Regions from separate parts of the Streptomyces sp. NPDC103540 genome, predicted to be linked through region 2. Evidence: riboswitches for the same ligand, from Rfam matches in the RefSeq annotation. Region 2 holds a riboswitch; each other region holds the start of a gene.
What was found. Region 2 has a riboswitch for cobalamin ahead of ACZ6ZI_RS14505 (energy-coupling factor ABC transporter permease). Riboswitches for the same ligand answer to the same signal wherever they lie in the genome.

Region 1: it holds a riboswitch for cobalamin, as region 2 does, so the genes downstream of both, ACZ6ZI_RS05645 (CoA-acylating methylmalonate-semialdehyde dehydrogenase) here and ACZ6ZI_RS14505 (energy-coupling factor ABC transporter permease) in region 2, are expected to answer to the same signal.
Region 3: it holds a riboswitch for cobalamin, as region 2 does, so the genes downstream of both, ACZ6ZI_RS22495 (prenyltransferase/squalene oxidase repeat-containing protein) here and ACZ6ZI_RS14505 (energy-coupling factor ABC transporter permease) in region 2, are expected to answer to the same signal.

The regions. Positions count from the first base shown of each region.
Region 1 covers NZ_JBVJMA010000002.1:223,769-228,119, reverse strand. The annotation lists gene ACZ6ZI_RS05650 (short-chain fatty acyl-CoA regulator family protein) at 254-1,705, shown strand; cobalamin riboswitch at 1,798-1,976, shown strand; gene ACZ6ZI_RS05645 (CoA-acylating methylmalonate-semialdehyde dehydrogenase) at 2,205-3,704, shown strand; gene ACZ6ZI_RS05640 (acyl-CoA dehydrogenase family protein) at 3,709-4,351, shown strand, end outside.
Region 2 covers NZ_JBVJMA010000005.1:249,719-254,069, reverse strand. The annotation lists gene ACZ6ZI_RS14520 (energy-coupling factor ABC transporter ATP-binding protein) at 1-303, opposite strand, end outside; gene cbiQ (cobalt ECF transporter T component CbiQ) at 300-1,049, opposite strand; gene ACZ6ZI_RS14510 (energy-coupling factor ABC transporter substrate-binding protein) at 1,053-1,421, opposite strand; gene ACZ6ZI_RS14505 (energy-coupling factor ABC transporter permease) at 1,418-2,125, opposite strand; cobalamin riboswitch at 2,155-2,349, opposite strand; gene ACZ6ZI_RS14500 (AMIN-like domain-containing (lipo)protein) at 2,498-3,010, opposite strand; gene ACZ6ZI_RS14495 (SsgA family sporulation/cell division regulator) at 3,193-3,600, opposite strand; gene ACZ6ZI_RS14490 (hypothetical protein) at 3,807-4,121, opposite strand.
Region 3 covers NZ_JBVJMA010000009.1:99,112-103,462, reverse strand. The annotation lists gene ACZ6ZI_RS22500 (prenyltransferase/squalene oxidase repeat-containing protein) at 1-2,456, opposite strand, end outside; cobalamin riboswitch at 2,850-2,978, shown strand; gene ACZ6ZI_RS22495 (prenyltransferase/squalene oxidase repeat-containing protein) at 3,079-4,351, shown strand, end outside.

The DNA.
Region 1 (4,351 bases), on a different contig from region 2:
GTGAATCGCGCCCGTTGCTTCCGTTCTGACCGCCGGTTCCGGCGGGCCGCAGGACGACTCTCCCAATGACACCGAGTGCCATCAAGCAGGGACGTCTGCCAAGTTCTGCGAATCTTCCCGGGCTGTTTTGCCAAGTCTGCCAAGGCCCACCCGCGCGGATCGCGGCGTAGGGTGACGCCGACGGACAGGGGGCACGGTGAACAAGAAGACCTACGCGGGTGCGCGGCTGAGGCGGCTGCGCGAGGAGCGGCGCATGAGCCAGGCCGATCTGGCCCGGGTCCTCGCGATCTCGCCCTCCTACCTGAACCAGATGGAGCACGACTCCCGGCCCCTGACCGTGCCCGTGCTGCTGCGGCTGACCGAGGCCTTCGGCGTCGACCCCGGCTTCTTCTCCGAACGCGACACCGGCCGGCTGGTCGCCGACCTGCGCGAGGCGCTCGCCGGGGAGGTCGCCGCGGCCCGCGTCTCCGCGTCCGACCTGGCCGAACTCGCCGGCCGGATGCCCGCGGTCGCCCAGGTGCTGCTGGACCTCGGCCGCCGCGGACAACGACTGGCCGAGGGCCTCGCCGGCGTCACGGACGGCCGCGACGGGGACGCCGGGGGGCCGCTCTCCCCGCACGAGGAGATCCGCGAGTTCTTCTACCGGCGACAGAACTACCTCCACGACACCGACCTGGCCGCCGAGGAGCTAGCCCGCGCCGTCGGGATCCGCCCCGGCGAGGTCGTCCGGGTCCTCACCGCCCGACTCGCGGACCGGCACGGCGTACGCGTCACCGTCGGCGCCGACCCGGCGCCGGACTCGGGCTCGGGCGGGGGCTCGGGCCCGGGTTCCGGCTCCCGCACCGGTTCCGGATCGGGTTCCGGTTCCGGTTCCGGCTTCGACGCCGGGCGGCTGCACCACTACGCGCGGTCCGCGCGCGTGCTGCACCTCTCCGCCCGCCTGCGGCCGGGACAGCAGGCCTTCCGGATGGCCACGCAGCTGGCCCTGCTGGAGTACGGGGACGAACTGGACCGGCTCGCCTCGCAGGACTTCCCGGCCGGCTCCACCGCGCACGGCCTGGCCCGGATCGGCATCGCCAACTACTTCGCGGCCGCGCTGATCCTCCCGTACCGCGCCTTCCACACCGCCGCCGAGGAGTTCCGCTACGACATCGAGCGGCTCACCGACCACTTCGGCATCGGATACGAGACCGTCTGTCACCGCCTGAGCACCCTGCAACGCACCGGGTTGCGGGGGGTCCCCTTCTCCTTCGTCCGCGTCGACCGGGCCGGGAACATGTCCAAGCGGCAGTCCGCGACCGGATTCCACTTCTCCCGCGCGGGAGGCACCTGCCCGCTCTGGAACGTCTACGAGGCCTTCGCCGCGCCGGGCCGCATCCACGTCCAGGTCGCCGCCATGCCCGACGGGCAGCGCCACCTGTGGACCGCCCGCGCCGTCACCCGCCACCGCGGCGGCTGGGGCGAACCCGGCAAGACCTTCGCCATCGGGCTCGGCTGCGAGATCCGCCACGCCGCCCGGCTCGTCTACTCCGACGGCCTCGACCTGGACAACACCTCCGCCGACACCCCGATCGGCATGGGCTGCCGGCTCTGCGAGCGCCTCGACTGCCCCCAGCGCGCCGTGCCCCCGCTCGGACGCCCCCTGGCCGTCGACGAGAACACCAGCACCTTCATCCCGTACCGGGTGGCGGACCGCCCGCGCTGAGCCCCGCCCGCAGGCCGGAACACGGTCCGTCCGGGTGGAGGAGCGCTCGTGCGGAGCGGGAGGGGGTGGACTTACTAGGACGTCCAACTATATGTTCCTGACAAGCCCGCGGTGCAGGGAAGCCGGTGTGAATCCGGCGCGGTCCCGCCACTGTGACCGGGGAGCGTGCTTTTCAGCGGTTCAGGCCACTGACGGAACCCATCCGTCGGGAAGGCCGGAGAGCACGTGACGATCCGGGAGTCAGGATACCGGCCGCGGGGTGTTCCGTGTTGTCCACGAGGATGGAGCAGACACGCATGGCACCGGTACGTGACCACGGCCCGGGCGATCCGGCGGAGTACCCGAACGGCGAGGCCCTGTCCCCGCGTTCGTGACTCGACGGGGGCCCGTGCGCCCCCGCCTGTCCCGCGGTCGGAACCGCGGCGCGCACCCCGATCGGTGCACCGCCGCGCCCGCGCCGCGCCCTCCTCGGATCCTCACCTGACGAGAGCAGGCTTCGATGGTCCGTGAACTCACCCACTTCATCGGCGGAAAGCACACCACCGGCACGTCCGGGCTCTTCGCCGACGTCCACGACCCCAACACCGGGGCCGTCCAGGCCAGGGTCCCCCTGGCCGGACGCGCCGACACCGAGGCGGCCATCGCCAACGCCGAGGAGGCGCAGGCCGAATGGGCCCGGTGGAACCCGCAGCGGCGCGCCCGCGTCATGCTGCGCTTCCTCCAGCTCGTCGAGCCCGAACGCGACGCGCTGGCCCGACTGCTGTCCTCCGAGCACGGCAAGACCGTCGCCGACGCCCACGGCGACCTGCAACGCGGCCTGGAGGTGGTCGAGTTCGCCGCCGGCATCCCGCACCTGCTCAAGGGCGAGTTCACCGACAACGCCGGCAGCGGCATCGACGTGCACTCGCTGCGCGCCCCCCTCGGCGTGGTCGCGGGCATCACCCCCTTCAACTTCCCCGCGATGATCCCGCTGTGGCAGGCCGCACCCGCCCTGGCCTGCGGCAACGCCTTCATCCTCAAGCCCTCCGAGCGCGACCCCTCCGTACCGCTGCGCCTCGCCGAACTCTTCCTGGAGGCCGGCCTGCCGCCCGGCGTGCTCAACGTCGTCAACGGCGGCAAGGAGGCGGTCGACACCCTCCTGGAGGACCCCCGCGTCCAGGCGCTCGGCTTCGTCGGATCCACCCCGATCGCCGCGCACATCTACGCCACCGCCGCCGCCCACGGCAAGCGCGCCCAGTGCTTCGGCGGCGCCAAGAACCACATGATCGTGATGCCGGACGCCGACCTCGACCAGGCCGCCGACGCCCTCATCGGCGCCGGCTACGGCTCCGCCGGCGAACGCTGCATGGCCATCTCCGTCGCCGTCCCCGTCGGCGAGGAGACCGCCGACGCGCTGGTCGCCAAGCTGAAGGAACGCATCGCCGCCCTGCGCATCGGCACCTCCGACGACCCGGACGCGGACTTCGGGCCCCTCGTCAGCCGGGAGGCCCTCGAACGCGTCGAACGCTACGTCGGCATCGGCGCCACAGAGGGCGCCGAACTCGTCGTGGACGGACGCGGCTTCACCCTGCCGGGTCACGAGAACGGCTTCTTCGCCGGCGCCACCCTCTTCGACCGGGTCACCCCGCGGATGCGGATCCACCGCGAGGAGATCTTCGGCCCCGTGCTGTGCGTCGTACGGGCCGCCGACTACGAGGAGGCGCTGCGCCTGCCCAGCGAGCACCCGTACGGCAACGGCGTCGCCATCTTCACCCGCGACGGCGACACCGCCCGCGACTTCACCCGCCGCGTCAACACCGGCATGGTCGGCGTCAACGTGCCCATCCCGGTACCCGTCGCCTACCACACCTTCGGCGGCTGGAAGCGCTCCGGATTCGGGGACCTGAACCAGCACGGGCCGGACTCGATCCGCTTCTACACCCGCACCAAGACCGTCACCTCGCGCTGGCCCTCCGGGGTCAAGGAGGGCGCGAGCTTCACCATCCCGACGATGGGCTGACGCCGTGTCCACGAACCTGCTCAGCAAGGACCAGCTCGCCCTGGCCGAGGTCACCCTCGACTTCGCCCAGGAACAGCTCGCCCCGCACGCCCTCGCCTGGGACCGCGACAAGCACTTCCCCGTCGACGTCCTGCGCCGGGCGGCCGACCTCGGACTCGCCGGGATCTACGTCGGCGAGGAGTCCGGCGGCTCCGGACTCTCGCGCGCCGACGGCGTCGTCATCCTCGAAGTGCTGGCCACCGGCTGCCCCTCCATCGCCGGCTACCTGTCCATCCACAACATGGTCGCCTGGATGATCGACCACTACGGCGACCCGGAGCAGCGCGCCCGCTGGCTGCCCGACCTCTGCGCCGCGCGGACCCTCGGCAGCTACTGCCTGACCGAGCCCGGCGCGGGCTCCGACGCGAGCGCCCTGCGCACCCGCGCCGAGCGCGACGGCGACCACTGGGTCCTGACCGGCGTCAAGCAGTTCATCTCCGGCGCCGGTTCCTCCGACGTCTACGTGGTCCTGGCGCGCACCGGCGGCGAGGGCCCGCGCGGCATCTCCGCCTTCGTCGTCGAACGGGGCGACGCGGGCCTGTCCTTCGGGGCGAACGAACAGAAGATGGGCTGGAACGCGCAGCCCACCCGACAGGTGGTCCTCGACG
Region 2 (4,351 bases):
CTGTTCGACGGAGGCGGCGAACAGCTGGTCGTCCGGGTCTTGGACCACCAACTGCACCGCGCCGCGCAGCCGGGTCAGTCCGGCCCGGTCGTACGTCACCGCGGTCCCGTCCAGCCGCAGCGCGCCCGAGCCCGGGCGCAGCCCGCCGCTGAGGAGCCGCATCAGCGTGGTCTTGCCGCTGCCGTTGCGGCCGAGCAGGACGAGGGCGCGGCCCTCGGCGATGGCGAAGTCCACGTCGGACAGGACGGCGGGGCCGTCGTCGTACGCGTAGCCCGCGCCGGCCAGTTCCACCAACGGGCTCACAGGTACAGCTCCTTCAGTACGAGGGTCCCCGCGACCAGGGCGGTCAGCAGGGCGGCGGTGGCCGCGAGGAACCGCCGGGACAGCCGCGCCTCGGGGACGAGCACCCGCAGCGCGCCGTCGTAGCCGCGCCCGGCCAGCCCCTCCTGGAGCCGGGCGGCGCGGTCGAAGGCCCGTACGAACGAGGTGGCGGCGAGCCCGGCCAGCGAACGCCACACCGCGGCCCGGCCGGTGTGCCCCAGCCGCGCGGCCTGGGCCCGGCGCACCCGGTCCATCGAGTCGAGCAGCAGGAAACCGATCCGGTACATGACCAGGGCCACGTCCACCACCGGTGCGGGCACCCCCGCCCGCACCAGTCGCGGCAGCACGTCCGACACCGGGGTGGTGAAGGCGAACAGCAGCACCCCCAGCGAGGCCGCCGACGTGCGCAGCAGCAGCTCGCCCGCGTGCCGGGGCCCGTCGGGCGCCAGGGCGAGGAACCCGTCCGGGCCGCCCACCGACACCAACAGCGGTAGGGCCCCGGTCACGCAGAAGCCCAACGGGACCCGGAAGGCCCGCCACAGCTGCCGCCGGCCCACCCCGGCCGGGCCGAGCAGCACGGCCAGGGTGGCGGCGCCCACCAGCGGTCCGCCCGGCCAGGGGGGCAGGGCGACGGCGGTGACCGTCAGCCCGAGCCCCAACAGGGCCTTCTCCAACGGGTGGCGGCCCCGCCAGCGACTGCTGTGGGCCGCCACGTCGATCGGCAGCACCGGCTACGACTCCCGGGCGGCCGCACCGGCCCCGGAGGCCGTCCCGGCCTCGGCCCGCGCCTCGGCCCGTGCCTGCTCCGCTCCCTGGCGACGCCCCTTGCGGACCCCGAAGTAGTAGGCGAGGACGCCCGCGCCGAGCGCCGCCTGGAGGGCGAACAGCGCCGACTCGACCTCCCCCGACGGGGGTTCGTAGAGCGGCGAGAACCACGGCTCGTAGTCCGGCTTCAGCTCGGTGATGGCGGCCTCGGCCTGCGCGTCGGCGCCGGCGAACGGCTCCTCCTTGTGGTCGCCCATGCCGAAGGCGAGCGGGATCACGGCCAGCGCCGCGACCAGGAGCAGCAGCAGCGTGTTGATCTTCGCGTTGCGGGTCATCGGGCCGTCGCCTCCAGGTCGGTCTGTCCGGCGGTCCGGCCGGTGAGCTTGGCGACGCCGAGCCGGACCAGGTCCGACTTGCTGGACTGCATCAGCAGGCGCATCACGAGCACGGTCAGCAGCCCCTCGCTGACGGCCAGCGGGATCTGGGTGAGCGCGAAGATGCCGGCGAACTTCTCCAGCGAGCCCACGAAGCCGCTCGCCGGGTCCGGGAAGGCCAGCGCGAGCTGGACGGAGGTCACGCAGTAGGTGACCAGGTCCGCGAAGAAGGCGCCGAAGAAGACGCCGACCATGAGCGGGGCCCCGTACTTGCGCAGGAGCCGGTAGACGCCGTAGCCCGCCCAGGGGCCGGCGACGGCCATGGAGAAGACGTTGGCGCCCAGGGTGGTGAGGCCGCCGTGGGCCAGCAGCAGCGCCTGGAAGAGCAGGGTGATCGTACCGAGCACCGCCATGATCGGCGGTCGGAAGAGGATGGCCCCGAGCCCCGTTCCCGTCGGGTGGGAGCAGCTGCCCGTCACCGAGGGGATCTTCAGGGCGGACAGGACGAACGTGAACGCTCCGGAGGCCCCGAGCAACAGCGTGCTCTCCGGGTTGGCCTTCACCTCGCGGGTGAGGGCGCGCACGCCGTGGACGACGAACGGGGCGGACGCGGCGCCCCAGGCGACCGCGTGCAAGGGGGGCAGGAACCCCTCGGCTATATGCATGGGTAGAGAGACCTCTCCAGCACCTCGTGGATGGACGACGCGCCTCGGCCGGTCTCCTGGCTGACGGGTACTGATGCCCTGGCTCCGCCTTCCCGGGGCCGCGCGGTTCCCCGCGTGGACCCAGTGGCTTCCCGCAGGAGTGGAGCCGGACTTCCCGATCACAGTGGCGAGGGCCGCTCCGGTTTCCCACCGGCTTCCCGAACACCAAGGCCCGACGACCCTAGTCGGCCGCGCGTACCGTAACAAGCCGGACCGGACGGTAGCCCCGGCCGCGCTCCCGCGGTGCGCGCGGGCGGGATCCCGACGCACGGCGACCGGCGCCCCCCCCGGGGGGACGCCGGTCGCCGTGTCGTCGTACGGTGCGCCGCGGTGTCAGCAGGTGTTCGGGTGCGCGATGTCCACCACGACCCGCTCCGGCGAGTGCAGCACGGTGGTGCCGTAGGCCGGCTTGGTGTCGAAGGCGGCCCCGAGGGTGACGTACCCCTCGAAGTCGCCGGTCAGGGCGAGGCCCTTGAGCTTGCTGAGGTAGATCTTCTGGAGCCGGGGACCCTGGTAGACGTTCTGTCCGGCGTCGTTGTGCGCGGCGGCCGGGTGCAGGCGGATCTCCAGGAAGTACTTCCCCGCCAGCGGGACGGGCTTGCCGGACCCGTCGTACACGAGCTGCGAGACGGGGCTGACGGTGACCTCGGGGACGTAGCCCTGGAGGTCGACCACGATCCGGTCGAACGTGCAGTGACCGCCCCAACGGGCGTTGACGACGAGCGGGGTCTGGGTGGAGGCGGCGGCCGCGGATGCCGGTGCGGCCAGACCGATGCCGACGGTGAGCAGTGCGCCCGTGGCCAGGGCCACGATCTTGCGACGGCGCGAGCGGGGCAGGTGGCGCATGGCGTCCCCCGATTCCTCTTGAGACGGGGATGGCTGTCACCCGGGTAGACGCGGCGGCGCCCCGCGCGGTTGCGGCTCCGGCGGGCCGGGCGCAGGGCGGATCGAGTGGACGGCGGACGGCGGACCGGGCGGACGGCGGACCGGCTGTGCGGCGGGCCGGGCGGCGTACGGCCGGTCCGCGGTCAGTGCGCCAGCAGCGCGCTCAGCTGCGCGTCCAGGTCGTAGTGCCGCCGCTCCTGGCCGCGCGGCACCAGTTCCGTCATGCGCCGGCACAGGGCCCGTACGTCCTTGGCCCGGGCCGACACCACACAGCTGCGGCCGCCGTTGCCGAAGGCCAGGAACACCCGTGGCTCGGTCCCCGCGCGGACGGGCCAGACCTGTATGTCGCCCTCGCCGGTGGCGACGGTCTCCCCCTCGATCAGCAGGTCGCGGGAGAAGACCCAGCGGGCGAGGTGCGTACCGCCGCCCCGGAAGTCGAGGGCCAGCTCGTAGGGCCGGTCCGTGCGGTAGACGAAGGCGCCCTGGAGCGGGACGGTCGGCGGGGCGACCTCCAGCCGGAGGGGCAGGACACGGTGTTCGGTGGTGGCCATGGGCGGCTGCCTTCCTTCGCGCGGGATGGTGCACGGACCCCCCTTCGGCACGCTAGCCCACCCCCACGACCCGGGGCGGGGCCGAAGGTCCCGAGCCGGGCGGGCCGCTGGACCCCACTTGCCCCGCGCGGGGCCCCGTACGCGCGAGGGCCCGTCCTCCGCGCGGAGGACGGGCCCGAAGGGCGCGGCGGGCGGCCGCGCGCCCGCTACGGCAGCGGGTTGTAGACCAGCGAGTCGTGGTCGTTGGACTGGCCGATCGCGGTGAAGCCGGAGCCGTTGGCCTGGGCACCGTTGTTCTGGTTCGACGCCCCGAAGCCGGACGCGACCTGCTGGGCGGTGGAGGAGTTGCCGAGGTTGCTGCCCCCGACTCCGCTGCCGAGGATGCCGGCGAGGGCCGCGTTCGAGGCGGTGCCCGCGGCGCCGGCCCCGTTGTCCGCCTGCGCCACGCCCGACAGGAGCACGGCGGCGAGGGGGAGCGATGCGACAGCCGCCATCACACGGATGCTGCGGATGCTTGCCATGGTGAAGTCCTCCAGTACGCAAAAACCAAGGGGGTCAGGGCGGTTGGCCGGCCGCCCCGGATGAGCCCGACGTCGTGGGACCAGCCTTGCGTACGTGATCATCGAGAAACCAGCCCAGACCGGGTTCTTCCCTCGCAAGCGTGATCAACCCGATCCAAACCTGAAATCGGTGGTCGATTCATCTTTCTTCGAGTCGTCCCTCGTCGGGTCGTCCGTCGTGGAGGGGCCCG
Region 3 (4,351 bases), on a different contig from region 2:
ATCGGCTCGGGGGTGGTGCCGCTCAGATCGCCGGTCAGTACGCCGAAGGAGATGCCAGTGGCCCCGCCGACGGCCTGGGCGGAGGCACGCAGATCGGAGCCGGGCTGGCCCCCCTTGACGACGTTGAAGCCGCCGTCGGCGTTCTGCTGGCTCGCCAGGAACGTGCGGGCCTTGGCGATCTGCGCGGCGTACCTGGGCGCGTCCAGGGAGAGCCCCTGGACGGCGAGGGCGGCGGAGTTGACGGAGTTGCCGGACGCGCCGGGGAAGCCGCCGTCCTCCTTCTGCTGGGCCGCGATCCAGGCGAGCGCCTGGTCCACGGCGGCCTGGGACGCGGCGTCGGGGAGCAGGTCGACGGTCATGGCGGCCATGGCGGTGGAGTCCACCTCGGGGCCGCTGGGTTCGCCGATCAGGCTGACCCAGGCGCCGGAGGGCGTCTGGAGGCTCTTGAGGTAGGCGATCGGTTCGGCGGCGGCGGCGTTCTCACCGGCGCGGAGCTGGGCCATGACACCGAGGGACTGCTTGAAGACGGAGGTGGCGTAGTGGTAGTTGCCCTTCGCCGCGCATTCCTGGACGGTCGAGGTCTTCTCCGCGCAGGTGATCTTGGCGAGGGCGGCGATCAGGTCCTGGCCGCCGAAGTCGCGGGGGTCGCGGCCGACGGCCTGGGCGAGAATGGCCGTCTTGCCGATGGAGCCGCCGCTCGCGTACTTCGTGCCGATGAGGGTCCAGTCGTGGATGCCGCGCTTCCTGCCGTCCTTGCCGCCCTTGTCCATGAAGTCGACGATGCGGCGCAGGGCGGCGTTGTCCCCGCCGGTGGCGGCGAGGGAGTAGGCGCCGTCGATGGTCATCCCGTAGTCGGCGAAGCCGGTGCCGGGCTCGCTCTCGTAGAAGCGGCCCTGGACCAGTTGGGAAGGGGCGGTCAGGTAGGCGACGCCCTTCCTCGCGTCGGGCCCCTCGCCCGCCGGCGGAGTGGTCGGCGGTGTGGCCGGCTTGGCGGTCACGGCGGCGAGATCGCTGCCGGCGCCCGCGAGGGCGGCGGTCGCGGTGGGGTACAGCCTGGGCTCGGTGTCGTCCTCGCCGAACCCGAATCCGCCCGTCGCCAACTGCCGCTTGGCCAGCCAGGAGACGCCGGCGTCCGCGAACCTCTCGTCCCCGAGGGCGCGCAGCGCCTGGGCGGCCCAGGCGGTGGCGGTCGGGTTGCCGGTCGTCTCGTAGTAGACGGCGGGCCAGGCGCCGGTGGGCAGCTGCGACCGCTTCAGGTAGTTGCGGGCCTTCTGGAGCACCGCCTCGTGGCCGCCGCCCCGCTCCAGGGCCAGGGTGAGCAGACCGGTGGCGCCGGCCTCGCTCTCGCATCCCGGGCTTCCGGGCCGGATGAGGATGCTGGTGAACCCGCCGTCCTCGCACTGGAGGGCCGCCAGTCGGGCCACCGAGCCGGCCGGCGGCGTCACACCGGCGTTGACCAGGGCGATGACGGCCATGGCCTGGGCGTCGGCCTGACCGGTGGTACGGAAGTCGCCCTTGGTGAAGCAGCCTTCGACCCTCTCGCCGTCCCCGATGTCGCGGGGGCAGGCGTACTTCACGAGGTCGCCGAGCAGGTCGTGCCCGCCGAACGCGCGAGGATCCTTGCCGGTGGCCTCCGCGACCAGCGCGAGCCGGGCCGCCGCGGTGGCGTCCGGGATCGCGTCCTTGCCGGCCGGGTAGGCGTACGCGTCGGTCTGCGCGGGCGTGTCGAGGAAATCGGCGATCTTCCTGGCCACGGGGCTCTTGCGGTCCGCCGCCACGAGGGCGAAGACGGCCTCGGTGGTGAGGAGGTGGTTCGGGGTGGTGGAGCCCTCGTCGACGACGCGGTCGCCTTCCTTGAGCGTCCCGGTGACCCAGCGCGTGGCGGCGGGGACGTCGATCCGGCCGGCGGGCACCTTGGGCGGGGCCGTCGGGACGGTCGGGTCGGGGGTGGTGTAGCCGCGTACGTCGTCGGGGGTGAAGGACGGCTGCCCCTTCGTGCCGCCGCCGACGTCGGTGCCGCCGTAGACCCAGGCCTCGACGTCGCCGGGCTTGGGCTTGCGGGCCATGGCTCCCAGCTGGCTGTAGGACCACTTGCGCTGCCCCGGCGAGGCCGTCCAGTACGACCAGTAGGCGGTGGCCTGCGGGGTCAGGACGCAGGCTTCCCTTTCCGGCGTGGGGTACTGCGTACCCGTGCCCTTGCCGATGCGGCAGAGGAAGGCGGGACCGTCGTGCACGGTGCCCGTCATGCTGAAGCCGGCCGTCTGGAGCAGCTCGTAGCCGGTGGTGGGAGTGGTGTCGCAGCCCTTCTCCACCCTGCCGCCGAACGGGGCGAAGTCCACGGCGACGATCGCGCCGGTGGTGGCGGTGCACCGCTCGATCGGGTCGGCCGTGGCGGGCCCCGTGCCGCCCACGAAGGCGGCGCTCGCGGCGGCCAAGGTCAGCAGCGCCGCTGACATGAGCGACAACAGCCCCGTGCTCCCCAGGTGTCGCTCTGATTGCTGTGCGGTCCCCACCACGGCCCCTCGTGTCGGCCGGGCGGACCAGTGCGTGGCGAAAAGGGCCTCCGCGGCCCGTGGGGTACACGGGGAAGGGAAGCCGTTCGAACCACGCCGTAGTCCGCGACGGCGTCTCTCGCTGCAAAAACCTGGCTCCAGGCATTCCGACTCGCCCGGACGGTGCCGGGCCTACGGTTGCGGGTCAGCGCCGGATTTCGACCGGCTTCCCCTGGAGCTGAGTGCTTATCAGTCGGAGTGGAACACGCGGATAAAGACAGCGTCAAGGTGGTCTGCGTCTCATGTGACACACCGTCGGCCGCTCCTGCCCGTGCCGGGTACGGCGGCTGGCGGACCCTTGATCACTCGGGTAGCGTCCTGGGCTGCCACATGGGGGAACCCGGCGCGAATCCGGGGCTGACGCGCAGCGGTGTGGGACGGCAGGGGGCCGTCCCGAGCCCGAATGCCCATGCGGCGAGGCACATCACAAGCCGTACCACGCGATCGGACGGCCGCCGCCGAGCTCCGGGCCGCCCGCCCGCCCGAGCCACGGCCTGGTCGGCGTCCCCCATTCCAGGAGCAGGCCATGTCCCGTACCCGTACCCGCACCTCCTCCCGCCGTCTCACCCTGGCGGTGCCCGCCGCGCTGGGCGCGCTCGTCCTCACCGCGCTGCCCGCCTTCGCCACCTCCTCGCCCGCCCAGATCGCCACGTCCAAGACGAACGGTGTGGCATACCTCAAGTCCCTCCAGGCCGCCGACGGTTCGTACGCGGGCGCGGGACTGTCCAACGAGTGGGCGTTCACGGCCTTCGCGGCCACCGGCACGGCCGTCGCCGACGTCTACCCGGGCGGCGACACCACCAAGAACGCCCGCACCGTCTACCGCAACCTGCTGTCGACGGCGGGCTGGCCGCAGGCCTCCCCGGTGGTCACCGACTACGAGCGCGGCGCCCTCAACGCGTACGCTGCCGGCATCGATCCGGCCCGCGTCTCGGCCTCCCGCAACCTGATAGCCAACATCTACTCCTACTGGCAGACCGCCGAGGCCGGTTACTTCGGCCCGTCCGGGAACTTCAACGGCACGGTCTTCGCCGCCCTCGCGCTGGGTGGCGCCAAGACCCAGGGCGGCGCGAAGCGGGTGCCGCAGGCGCTGACGGACTCCATGGTCACCCGCATCCGGGCCAACCAGCACGTGGACGGCGGGTGGACCTTCAACAAGGCCGAGGGCAATCCCACCGTCCTGAACTCGGCGAGCGACGTCGACATGACCGGCGCCGCCATGGCCGCCCTGTGCGCCTCCGGCGTCCCCAACACCGACACCGACGTCGTCCAGGCGAAGAACTTCCTCAAGAGCACCCTCGTCTCCGGCAGCGGCGCCTTCAACTCCCTCTACGGGGTCAACACCAGCTCCAACGGCTGGGGCGTGGCCGGGTTGAACGCCTGCGGCTTCAACCCGCAGACCGGCGACTTCCTCACCGGCAGCGGCAAGACCCCGATCGACTTCCTCATCGCCAACCAGTACAACCCCGCCGGCGGCTTCAAGTACAAGCCGTCCGACACCACCCCGACCGCGTACGCCTCCATCGACGCGCTGCGCGCGGTCGCGGGCGGCGGCTTCACCACCGCCCCGCCCGTCCCGGTCACCCCCGGAGCCCCGCAGTGGGTCGCCCAATCCACCTTCACCGCGGGGACGGCGACGAAGCTGGCGGTGACGATCGACGACGGCGCGGGCGGCCTCAAGGTCTGCTCGGTGTCCTTCACCCCGACCGCTGCGACCACCACCCTCGGTGACGTCCTCAACGCGGCGGTCACCTCCGCCGCTCCGTCCGGTTGCGTCACCGGCGTCACGCCGTCGTCCG